3 regions of the Leclercia pneumoniae genome follow, and region 3 is predicted to be linked to each of the others. Evidence: predicted binding sites of a transcription regulator. Region 3 holds the regulator's gene; each other region holds the start of a gene.
The links. Region 3 encodes Fur, which represses iron uptake genes when iron is present. Its sites were predicted from a motif close to ATAATAATGAGAACNACTATCAA; they were not measured.
Positions count from the first base shown of each region.

Region 1 (4,260 bases), 980 kb from region 3:
GATAAGCCTGCAGGTTAACCTCAGATTCTCCTCACCTGCAGAGAGTGTGTTCAGGTATGAAGCATTACCGGGCTGGTGGCACGAAAGTACCTGATTTTAGGCTTATAATGCGCGGGGCAGAATATGATAATTCCTCTCTCTGCCATGCTATTTCTGTTTATTCAGAAGCCATTTTACTTAACGCGATGATGAAGCGATCGCCCCTGAAAGAAGATAACCGCAATGAAGAAAGTCGCCCTCTGTTCTCTGTTAGTTGTACTGTCTGGCTCCTCTCTGGCAGCTACTACCAGCGCCACAAATATTGCCGACGTGGTCACGCCGGTCATCACCGCGCTGATGAAAGAAGAGGCGATACCGGGTATGGCCGTTGCGGTGATTTATCAGGGAAAACCTTACTATTTCACCTGGGGGCTGGCCGATGTCGCGGGTAACAAAGAGGTCGATCGGCAAACCCTGTTTGAACTGGGTTCGGTAAGCAAAACCTTTACCGGCGTGCTGGGCGGCGAGGCGGTGGCGCGGGGAGAGGTAGCCCTGGACGATCCCGCCAGCCGGTATTGGTCCGCACTGTCGGGCAAACAGTGGGAAGGGATCACGCTGCTGCATCTGGCCACCTATACCGCAGGGGGCTTACCCCTACAGGTGCCGGACGACGTCACCGATCGGACATCGCTTGCAGGCTTTTACCAGCAATGGCAACCGCAGTGGGCTCCGGGTACGAAACGCCTCTATGCTAACAGCAGTATTGGCCTTTTCGGCGCACTTGCCGTGACACCGTCACGTTTAAGTTTTGAGAAGGCACTGGGTGACCGGGTACTTAAACCCCTGCAGTTAAATCATACCTGGCTTCAGGTTCCACCGAGTGAAAAACAGCACTACGCCTGGGGCTATCGCGACGGAAAGCCTGTTCATGTGTCGCCAGGTATGCTGGATGCCGAGGCTTACGGCGTGAAAACCACCATTGTCGATATGGCGGCATGGCTACAGGCTAATATGCAGCCCGCTGGAATAAAAGTGCAGTCGCTTAAACAAGGCGTGACGCTAGCCCAGTCACGCTACTGGCAAGCAGGCGAGATGTATCAGGGGCTGGGCTGGGAGATGCTTGACTGGCCGGTCAGCGAACGCACCCTGGAGGAGGGCAGCGCCAATACCTACGCGCTGTCGCCGCAGAGCGTGGTGAAAATCACGCCGTCGACACCGCCCGTGAGCGCCTCCTGGGTGCACAAAACTGGCGCTACCGGCGGATTTGGTAGCTATATCGCCTTTATCCCGGAAAAGGAGATCGGTATCGTGATGCTGGCCAATAAAAACTACCCGAATCCTGTGCGTATTCGGGCCGCGTACCGCATTCTTGACGCCTTACAGTAAGCCGCAGGGCCTGCTTCGGCAGGCCAACAGACCTACCAGTCGGGATCGTCATCCGGCAGGTCTTCCTGAGTCCACTTTTCACTTAGATGAATATCCAGAGTCTCAAGGGGGCCGGAACCGGTATTCTTGAACTTATGCGGCACGTTGGCCGGGCCGAAGAGTACGTCGCCGCTTTGCGCTTCAATAACCTCTTCGCCGATTTTAAACAGCGCTGTTCCACTAAGAATGACAAAGATTTCCGGGTAGGTATGGACGTGCAGTGATGGCCCGGCGCCATACGCTTCCTGGGTATAGCGCAGGACAGAAACCTGAGTACCAAACACCGTACCGTCGAAATTGCCGTTTTTAAGATCTGGCAGGGATAACCATGCGCCAGCATCGAGCTTCTGAGCTTTATCCGTCATAGAGGAACGCCTTTTTTTAGTCATGCCTTCCTAAAGGATAGTCTTTCGATCCTGAATTTCCTCACCCGTTTCGGGGTGGTAATAAGCATTCTCATTATCATTTCCGTTTGCTACTATCGGTCTCTCTAACTGTTCGTTATGGCTGTAAGGCGGTGTTATGTCGGCTGTGCAAAGTTATCGCTTATTCAACGTTGTGCTGGCGCGGAAAGAGAGGCTTTCCCCCTCGATGCTGCGCTGCGTGTTTAGGGGTGACGAGGTGCGTCATATGAAAATCGATGCGCCGGATCAACGTATTAAGCTGCTTTTCCCGTCGCTGAATGGCACCCCGGCGGCGTTAACGTCCGACGGTTCCTGGTGGGAACAGACGAAGGCACTGCCTGAAGATCGTCGTCCTGTACTGCGCACTTATACACTGCGTCGCGTCGATGTTGAGGCCGGGGAAGCGGAGGTAGAGTTCGTCATGCACGGGACTGATGGCCCGGCATCTGCCTGGGCGATGGGCGCACAGCCGGGCGATGCGCTGCAGATGGTGGCGCCAAACCGTGATTATCCAGAAGATAGCGGTGGGTATGAGTGGAATCCCCATCCAGAGGCCGAACGGGGACTGATTATTGCGGACGAAACGGCGTTGCCCGCAGTGAAGGGTATTCTGGAGCAGTTGGCCCATCGCGATACGCCGCCTCAGATTCAGCTATTTATTGAAGTGCCGAAGCAGGGCGATTGTAGCGATCTCAGCGCCTGGCCTTTTGCAGAAGTGCACTGGTTAGCGCGTGAACTGACCGGTGCCAGCTACGGCGAGGCGCTACTCCAGGCGGTAAAACAGCATGTGATGTTGCCTGACTATGCGCTGACCCGCTGTCAGGAAGTACAAGAAGAAGAAGAGGGCGAGTTACTGTGGGATCGCGCCGAAAGTGATAACCGCTTCCACGGTTGGGTAGCAGCAGAATCCACGACGGTTAAACATCTGCGACGTTACCTTATTGGTGAACGCAACGTGTCGAAAGAGACGATCAGCTTTTTGGCTTACTGGGCGCGTGGCCGCGGTGCGTAGCAGTGCAGCCTGGTATGTGGTTGAATAGGCCCAGGAATTAATCCGTCTGCGAGGTAGGCCGCAGTGACACTTCTTGAACAATTAACAGAGCTTGAATGTTCACTTCATAACGTCCGGCGAAAGGATGACGAATGGCTGGAAAAGATCCTTCATCATGAGTTCAGGGAGATTACACGTTCCGGTGTATGGGTTAGCCGTACAGAAACCATTGAAGCGCTGACGCATGAAGACGCCACCACGCTGATTCAGAGTAGCGATTTCCAGCTGATCTCCTTAAAAGAGAATGTCGCTCTGTTGCATTACCGAACCTTCAGCCCCGATGGCAGCAGACGCGCTCTTCGCACGTCATGCTGGATATGCGGTGATGATGGGCAATGGCAGCTAAGGTTTCACCAGGGGACACCAGAAGCTGATGGCGCATAGCGCGCCAGCGGGGTTGGCCTGGGGAGTACAAATAAACAACATTCCGGCTGCAACACCATTCCGGAACTGTTATACTGTATATAAATACAGTAGGAGGCATGAAATGGCTGTTGAAACAAAATTTGTAGTCGTAAGAAAAGGTGAAGAGAAAATGACATTTGCCAGTAAGAAAGAGGCGGACGCTTACGACAAACTGCTTGATATGGCAGATGCGTTCACCGACTGGCTGCTGCAAAGCGATATGCAGATGGATGAAACACAGGCTGAAAATCTGGGTCTGTATCTCGCCGAGCAGAAAGAGGCCGTGCAGCATATTCTGCGTACCAGTAAGCTCCCTGAATCAAATGATGCCGCAAGCGCAACGCCAGATGAGACCGCAGAGTCTGATGTGGCCGGCAGTAAGAAAATCAGGGCAGTGAAAGCAGCCTGATCGCCAGAGTATGTCATCGCTAATAACGACGCCGTAAGTGGGAAACCGCTTGCGGCTTTTTTTATGTCTGTGTGGCGCTGAGACTGAGTGATTGAGTAGAGCGTTGCCGAAACGGTTTGAACGTCGGCCTGGATACGTCAAAAAGATAATGCCGGTGATGAGAAGGAAAACGTCGCTAAGAGGCGGTTGTAGCAACAATCATAGAGTCCCGTGCAACAGACCAACGCAGCTGAGTCAAAGATAAGATGTTTGTGCCAAAGCCGGCCACAGCAATCAGTAACACAAACACCGTAGAATTAAGCTTATAATCATTTGGTGCGCATAATGTATATTATGTTAAATGCGATAATTACGTACTCAGCTTTAGATTCCCCGACCTCTGTTCCCCAATTAACTGGCCTCATTCCCGTCCTCTTCACGCATTTGCTCGTTCGTCCCCAATAAGAAAACTTAGCCATCAGCGAATTTTTACGCAGTACTGTTTTTATATACAGTGCACCGTATTTGCCACATTATTCCCCTTCTCTTTCTCACCCCGGAATGCAGGCGCTGCTTCGCTACACTACACTTCAACACGGCATGTTATC
Region 1 is NZ_CP071383.1:2,213,602-2,217,861, reverse strand. Features, by position in the region: gene ampC (class C beta-lactamase) at 223-1,365, shown strand; gene JZ655_RS10660 (cupin domain-containing protein) at 1,398-1,769, opposite strand; gene JZ655_RS10655 (siderophore-interacting protein) at 1,927-2,820, shown strand; gene JZ655_RS10650 (nuclear transport factor 2 family protein) at 2,884-3,243, shown strand; gene JZ655_RS10645 (YebG family protein) at 3,347-3,673, shown strand.
Region 1: a site for Fur is predicted at 1,848-1,870, ahead of JZ655_RS10655 (siderophore-interacting protein). Genes of this name have one in related genera too.

Region 2 (4,260 bases), 1.4 Mb from region 3:
TATCACTGAGTCGAAAGGTGATAACCTCACCCAGGGGCAGATTGGGCCCACCATTCCCTGGCACAATGCGTATTACCATCTTATCGGCCACCCCTTTTTGTGGGATGAAGAGAGTATCCGTAACCAGCGTATCGGGGTACTCACGGGCTCCTTTGCTCAAACCTATCTGCAACGTCGCTTCGGCGAGGACGTGACGATCGTTAACCGCGCCTCTGTCGACCAGTTGATCGCTGCCATAGAAGATAAAGAGATAGATTATATTCTCGGGGACCTCAGTACGCTGGAGTCCGCCCTTCGCGGAAATGAACTGTTCCGCGGCGTGCTCAAAGTGGCAGGGGTAACCCGGTCAGAGTTCGAGATCGGTCCCTGGGTCGCCCCTGACCATCCGCTGCATAATCTGCTGAGCCAGGTACAGCGGCTCTCCAGTTTCCGCACGCAGCTCGAACGGCAGGAAAAACCGGATACCTTACCGGAGCTGACGAAAAACAGCTGGAAGATGATCAGCGTAATACTGCTTATCGCCTCGCTATTCAGCCTCGGGATGCTGGTGATGATGTGGCGGCACATGCAGAAAAACCGGCTGGTCAATCGCAATATCGTGCAGGCGCTGGAGAAGGTCAACCGCGCACACGATGACGAAACCGGCAGCCATATTCAGCGGGTGGCGAAATATTGCGGGATGATGGCTCGTGAACTGGGCCTGCCCCGTCGTACTGTTCATGATATCGAACACTTCGCCTCACTCCACGACGTCGGCAAAATTGCGGTGCCCGATCGTATTCTGCGTAAACAGGGCAAACTCACCCCGGAAGAGTTCAGCGAAATGAAACTGCACGTGCTGAAGGGCTGGCGCGTTATTCAGGGGCTGGGACTAGGGCCCGTGGCGGAAAACATGATCCACTTCCATCATGAGAAGTGGGATGGCAGTGGCTATCCGCAGGGGCTACGCGGCGAGGAGATTCCAGTAGAGGCGCGTATTCTGGCGCTGGCGGACGTGTACGACGCCCTTCGTCAGAAGCGGATTTATAAGCCCGCCTTCAGCCATGAAGAGGCCTGCGAGGTGATCCTCGCAGGCAACGGACGCCATTTTGATCCCATGCTGGTTCAGTTATTCCGCCGTCACCATCTGGCGTTTCAGGCCATCTTCGACAGCATGTCCGATTAACTATCAGTAAAGAAAGGGGATAAACCCCGGCTATTCAGGCCATTGCGCGCGCAGGGTCACGGTAGGATAAGCTATTTCACCTCATGCAGAGTGTTCCATGAAGAAAGTATGCCTTAGTGCCCTGCTCTTATTGCTGACGGGATGTAGCGTAACCCGGCAGGCGGAAGTGAGTCGCGTCGATGTGCCGCAGGGCCTCGTCTGGATGAATTACAGTCAGGCCGCACTGCAAAATGCCCGCTACGACGCTTATGTGACAAACGGCACCGCCACCCGCGAATGCCAGGCGATGGGCTACAACACGGCCATGGCCTACGGACAGCCGGTTAAAACCTGTAGCGTGATTAGCGGCTCGCTGTGCCTGAACGAAACGGTGACCATTCAGTATCAGTGTCAGGGCTTTGCCCCAAATCCGGTGACGGCCCCCGCTTATTATTAATCTGATTGCCAGTTTACCCGGCTGGCAATATTTCGATTAAACACGAAACAGAATAATTCTCATTAATATAATTTAATAAGCCTCAATGCGTGTTATTCCCATTCGTATTATGATCATTTAATTATTTATTTTAACTTTTGCAAATACATAAATAACAAATTATAGTGGCGTTCGCGTTGACCAATGAATAATAAAACGGAGCGACACCATGCTTAAACCTGAAATGATCGACAAGCTGAATGAGCAAATGAATCTGGAGCTTTTTTCCTCTCTGCTGTATCAACAGATGAGCGCCTGGTGTAGTTACCATAGCTTTGAAGGCGCTGCGGCTTTCCTGCGCCGCCACGCTCAGGAAGAGATGACGCACATGCAGCGCCTGTTCGATTACCTGACCGATACCGGCAGCCTGCCACGCATCGCACCGGTCGACTCGCCCGTCGCTGAATATGGCTCACTGGATGAATTGTTCCGTGCCACCTATGAACACGAGCAGCTGATCACCCAAAAAATTAATGAGCTGGTTCACTCTGCTATGATCGGCCAGGATTATCCCACCTTTAATTTCCTGCAGTGGTATGTCGCGGAACAACACGAAGAAGAGAAACTGTTTAAATCTGTTCTCGATAAATTGTCGCTGGCGGGTAAATCGGGCGAAGGTCTGTACTTTATTGATAAAGAGCTGGCAACGCTCGACGCACAGAAATAATTATTCCGCGGCGCCTTTAATGGGCGCCGTTATTATTTTCAGTGTTTACATATCTTACTTTCGTCTGTTGTGAACCCCGCTTCCTGCGGAATAAATTTCCCTTTCTCGGCCAGAAAGGCCACCAGCTCTGCCGCGGTCATCTGCGCGGCTGAACAGGTGTGAAAACGTGCCTTATCACCAAAACGTGCAATAATGGCCGCCACCAGGCTCTGCCGGGTGTAGCGCTCGCCGGATGCTATCATCATGGTTAATACTTCGTGACCGTGTACCGATGCCATAAACCCTCCAGATTAAAGCCGCAGCCTACCCGTTTCGCCCTACGCTTGCCTTGCGCTGGCGCAGGTTTACATGCAGCCTGCACAGCTGGTGCAGCGCCAGTCATGGCGATTCACGGCCTGATAAAACTGGCGGTATGAGCGGCTTTCCAGCGGTATGCCCTGGTCGTAAAAGAGGTCGGTTAGCCACTCCACGTTTGCAATGATCCACTCATCTTCTTCCAGACCCTGCGCAAAGGTCTCGTCCTCCGGATCAATGATGGAGTAGATACCCCAGGTCCCCATCTCTTTTTCGCGTCGCGATTCGGGCAACGTCAGAGGCTGCCCTTGCCAGAGGATGGTCCAGTGTCCGTGACAGAGCAAATTACCTGAGCGGCTCCAGGATGCCTGAAATGGATTGCTATCCGTCATCACTACCTCATTTTTTTGATTATTTGCGGGATTTGTTTACGTTACGCCCGATTGTGCCGGGAAAACATTGTCCTTATGAAGTAGATGGATTTACCAAATTTGTTGGGCAAATGTCCGGAAAGCATGTCTAGCGAGTTTTTCCGTAAAGAAATAATTACAGAGCATGTAACGCCGGTTTGACGAGGCGGCACTTTTCCCTTACTCTGCGCCGCAAATTGGTTCGCGGTATGGTAATGCTGTAGAGGAAAGAGTGAAAAACAGAACGCTGGGAAGTATTTTTATCGTCGCCGGAACGACGATTGGCGCAGGAATGCTGGCAATGCCGCTGGCGGCTGCAGGAGTCGGGTTTGGCGTTACGCTGGCGTTGCTGGGCGGATTATGGGCGCTAATGTGTTACACCGCCTTGTTGCTGCTGGAAGTGTATCAACACGTTCCTGCCGATACCGGCCTGGGTTCGCTGGCGGGTCGCTATCTTGGCCGCTATGGTCAATGGCTTACCGGCTTTAGCATGATGTTCCTGATGTATGCCCTGACGGCGGCCTACGTGAGCGGCGCCGGCGAGCTGATTGCTTCCAGCATTAATGACTGGTTCGGTGCGGATATCGCCCCCTCTACCGGCGTGATCTTCTTTACGCTGATTGGCGGCGCGGTGGTCTGCGTGGGTACCGCCCTGGTGGATCTCTTTAACCGCTTCCTTTTTACCGCCAAAATTATCTTCCTGGTGGTCATGCTTGCCTTACTGGCACCACACATTCATCAGGTCAACCTGCTCACGTTACCGCTGGAAAAGGGGCTAGCGCTTTCGGCTATCCCGGTTATTTTTACCTCATTTGGCTTCCATGGTAGCGTACCCAGCATTGTCAGTTACATGAATGGCAACGTACGTAAGCTGCGCTGGATTTTTATCACCGGTAGCGCGATTCCGCTGATTGCCTATATTTTCTGGCAGCTGGTCACGCTGGGCAGTATTAACGCGCCTACCTTTATGGGGCTGATGGCCAACCATTCCGGGCTGAACGGTTTCCTGCAGGCACTGCGGGAAGTGGTTGCCTCACCGCACGTGGAACTGGCCGTGCATCTGTTTGCCGATCTGGCGCTGGCAACCTCGTTCCTGGGGGTGGCGCTGGGGCTGTTTGATTACCTTGCCGATCTGTTCCAGCGTAGCCGGTCCGCTGCCGGGCGGATACAGACCGGGGTCATCACTTTCCTGCCGCCGCTGGCGTTCGCCCTCTTCTATCCGCGCGGATTTGTTATGGCGCTGGGGTAT
Region 2 is NZ_CP071383.1:2,660,683-2,664,942, forward strand. Features, by position in the region: gene JZ655_RS12940 (HD domain-containing phosphohydrolase) at 1-1,165, shown strand, start outside; gene yecR (YecR family lipoprotein) at 1,263-1,601, shown strand; gene ftnA (non-heme ferritin) at 1,810-2,307, shown strand; gene JZ655_RS12955 (YecH family metal-binding protein) at 2,346-2,585, opposite strand; gene JZ655_RS12960 (hypothetical protein) at 2,652-2,993, opposite strand; gene tyrP (tyrosine transporter TyrP) at 3,244-4,260, shown strand, end outside.
Region 2: a site for Fur is predicted at 1,648-1,670, ahead of ftnA (non-heme ferritin). Genes of this name have one in related genera too.

Region 3 (4,260 bases):
ACCTTACGTTACCGAGGCTTACCGTGAAGCACTTCTGGCGCAATTCCCTCAGGCCCGGGCGCATGTCATTGCGGGGGCAGGACACTGGGTTCATGCTGAAAAACCTGATGCCGTGCTACGTGCCATCCGTCGTTACCTCGCTGAAGGCGAGAATTGATTAAAAAATTGATTAAAAAGAAAGCGACCGGTCGTCTGGGGGCGACCAGTCGTTGGCGTGCTGTTTTCGGTGATGTATGATGGCGCGCTTATCGCCCGGGCTTTAGCAGGGCGTCTTTGTTTCCCCCGAAGTCTCAAAATCATGGCCAAAGAACAAACGGACCGCACGACACTAGATCTGTTCGCGAATGAGCGTCGCCCGGGACGACCGAAAACCAATCCGCTTTCGCGCGATGAACAGCTGCGCATCAATAAGCGCAACCAACTTAAACGCGATAAAAGTCGTGGGCTTAAACGCGTCGAGTTAAAATTGAACGCTGACGCCGTAGATGCCCTGAACGAACTGGCCGCGGCCCGGGAGATGAGCCGTAGCGAACTTATCGAAGAGATGCTGATGCTGCAGCTGGAACAGCTGCACGGCAAAGCCTAAGTCAGAAAAATCCCCTTCTTCTTGTTTTCATGTAGCACAGAGTGCAGTCCTGCGCGATAGCAGTTTCCGCAGGCTTCTCTGTTCTGCTATGATTGCCCTTATCCGTGGACAATTTGCGCCACCATACTATTAAGTTTCAAGAGGTTATTTTACTCATGGCTATCATCGGCATTTTTTTCGGCAGCGACACCGGTAACACGGAAAACATCGCAAAAAACATTCAAAAACAGTTGGGTAAAGACGTTGCCGATGTTCATGACATAGCTAAAAGCAGCAAAGAAGATCTGGAAGGCTACGATATTCTGCTGCTGGGCATCCCGACCTGGTACTACGGCGAAGCGCAGTGTGACTGGGATGACTTCTTCCCGTCCCTCGAAGAGGTAGACTTCACCGGTAAGCTGGTTGCCCTCTTCGGCTGTGGGGATCAGGAAGACTACGCAGAGTACTTCTGCGATGCCCTGGGTACGATTCGCGACATCATCGAACCACGCGGCGCCGTGATCGTGGGTCACTGGCCAACGGCGGGCTATCACTTCGAAGCCTCTAAAGGTCTGGCGGATGATAATAACTTTGTGGGCCTGGCCATCGATGAAGATCGTCAGCCAGAGCTGACCGCAGAGCGCGTTGATAAATGGGTTAAGCAGATTCGTGAAGAGCTGCAGCTCGACGCCATTATCAATGCCTGATTGCAATACAGCGCAGCGATGACGCTGCGCTGTATTGATAGGTAATATCAATCAAAATAATTGCTACAAATTTTTAACTTTTGCTTTCATACCTGTACAATGATCCAGGTCAAACGGGGTAGCTTGATAACAACTTTGTTGGCAGCACCACGTTTTTATAAGCATACTTTGCTTGAGGCTTGCAGTTTTCATTTAAGCATGGCAGTTCTATAATGAGACGCATTATCTCAACTGCATTTTCTGTCACTTCTCTGTTTGAAGTGAATCGTTTAGCAACAGGACAGATTCCGCATGACTGACAACAATACCGCATTAAAGAAGGCCGGGCTGAAAGTCACGCTTCCTCGTCTTAAAATTTTGGAAGTACTTCAGGAACCGGTAAACCATCATGTCAGTGCGGAAGACTTATATAAACGTCTTATCGACATGGGCGAAGAGATTGGTCTGGCTACCGTTTATCGTGTTCTGAACCAGTTTGATGACGCCGGCATTGTAACCCGTCACAATTTCGAAGGCGGCAAGTCTGTTTTCGAACTGACTCAGCAGCACCATCACGATCACCTGATTTGCCTGGATTGCGGCAAAGTGATCGAATTCAGTGATGATTCCATCGAATTACGTCAGCGCGAAATCGCCGCTCGTCATGGCATTCGTCTGACCAACCACAGCCTCTACCTGTATGGTCACTGTGCTGAAGGCGATTGCCGCGAAGACGATCACGCGCACGACGCCCGTTAATCACTTCTCGTACTCTGAGCCAACCTGACGGTTGGCTTTTTTTTGCCCATCAGAAGGCAAAAAAAACCGGTGCCGCAGATGAATGCGCCACCGGGTATGATAACAACCACTTACTGTGCGTTGTTGTTACGTATTTCCTGCCAGATTTTATCGCAGCGTTTTGCCACTTCCTGATCGTTACCTGTTTTACGCGCCTGTATACAGGCCTGATAATCCATTACGCGAACGTTCTCCTGCGTAGCAAACTGTTCATGTGCTTTCTCTTTCCTTAGCACGTTCAGCACGCTCTGGCAGGCCTCCAGTTTTTCCGGGGAGCCTTGCGCCGTATTAATACAGGCGCTGTAAGCCTCTTTCAGGCGTGAATCCTCTTTCTGTGCCGGAGAGTGGGCGCAAGCCGCCAGCCCCGAGGCCAGCACGGCCACAAGAACCATTTTTTTCAACATACTCTTTGCTCCAGTCTGCGCGATGCGCATCAGAAAATGGTGAACGGTGCGATAACCATAAACTTCACGTCACGCTCATCCTGGAAGATGTTGCCATAGCCACCAGCGTAGCTCGGAATGTCGGAGTGGTTGTCGTACTGGGTGAAGTGCAGCTTAAACATGGTGCCTTTCGCACGCCCATCCTGCAGGGTATAAATCGCGTCCAGACTGTAAGCAGACTCTTTCAGACGGTAGTTAGGATCGTAATAGGCGTCTGGGGTCGCCATATCGCCCGGTTTTACATCCCAGGCGTAAGCATAAGATGCTCCCACCGCCCAGCCTGGCAGGTTCCAGTTTTTCAGATCATACATAGCGCCAAAGAAGATTGCTTTTTCGCCATCGGCGTTGAAGTCAGAACGGTTATCCCACCATACGTCCAGTCGACCATTAGAGGAGGCGTAGGTTGGCGTCATACGTTGCAGGAAGTAACCCTGCTGCCCGTCGGCCTTCACATAGGTCCCTTCGAGGCGTAAATCCACCTGCCCTACCTTGTAGCCGAAGGTAAGCGCCTGCAGCCATGCGGTGCCATCATAAATATCGTTAACGCTGCCGTCGCTGACTTTATCGCGCGTACCGTAGAACTGATAAGTGGTGGTCAGTGGGCCGCCGATAATATCCAGTTTGTAGCTGGCTTTGGCGAAGTACTGATCGATATAGCCTTCCGCCTGGCCAAATGCCGCTTCCAGCACCAGGTTATTTTTGAAGTCATATTTCGCGCCGAAGGAGTGAAGATAATCCACTTTGGTGGTTTTATCATTTTGATAAAACTTATCCATTTCGATGTGCCACGGCGATTTATATTCGTTCGTCCACATGTAAGAGAAGCTCAACGCACCGGCATCACCGTAATCAAAGTTGGCTCCGGCCTCGGCACCCTGATAGGTACCGGGCATAAAACTCCAGTGCGGGGCTAATAGTGTCTGACCGGTTGGCTGAATATAACCGCCACGCGCCCAGACCGGGCCATATTTAAATTTCGCCGCGGCTTTATAGAGGCTGATCCCGCTCTTATCGCCGGACCAGTCTTCAGAATAGGCTTTATTACTTTTTGAGAAGGCAATTTCGTTTGGATGGGCGCTGTCGCCATTCTCTGCCATTTCAATAGCGGTGAACGCTGCAATATCCAGACCAAACATATCGGCCGCATAACCCGACTGGAAATCGAGATTGGCGTTCCAGGTCGAATGAGAAAGGTTGGTTTTATATTTATCCGCATCGGTAACATCTTTACGGTCGCGCTCGCGCTGCCAGTAATAGATGCCGCCCGTCAGAGTAGAGTCATCGATAAAACCGGCGGCCTGCACCTGAGGGGCGACCACAAAACCTGACATGGCTGTGATACCGGCGATAGCCAGCGACAGCGCACTACGTTTGCCATTAAACGTACGCATAATGTATTCCTCATTGACGATTTAAAAACGCCTTAAGCGGCGTAAAAATAAAAAAGACCTGCGGTCACGGTGGCTGGAAATATCCCCGAAATTGCCACCGCCTTTAGACTATTTTTCGCGACGCGAATTATCAATGCTTTTAAGAGAGGAAAATGCAGGATTATGACGAAGTGCACATAATCAGTAGTGTTTTGAAACATTCAACAGAAGCCAGATATTTTCATAATAAATTCAAGTAAAAATCGATAGTTAAGAATAATTATTATCTTTAATCTTTCTAAAAGTACATTTTTTAGGGAATGAGTAAGTTTATTTTATAAAAAAAGTAGCAGCTCATTGACCACTAATTTCGCGAGGGGTTAAAGCGGCTAATAAAT
Region 3 is NZ_CP071383.1:1,231,853-1,236,112, reverse strand. Features, by position in the region: gene ybfF (esterase) at 1-157, shown strand, start outside; gene ybfE (LexA regulated protein) at 299-586, shown strand; gene fldA (flavodoxin FldA) at 742-1,272, shown strand; gene fur (ferric iron uptake transcriptional regulator) at 1,564-2,010, shown strand; gene chiQ (ChiQ/YbfN family lipoprotein) at 2,121-2,450, opposite strand; gene chiP (chitoporin ChiP) at 2,483-3,883, opposite strand.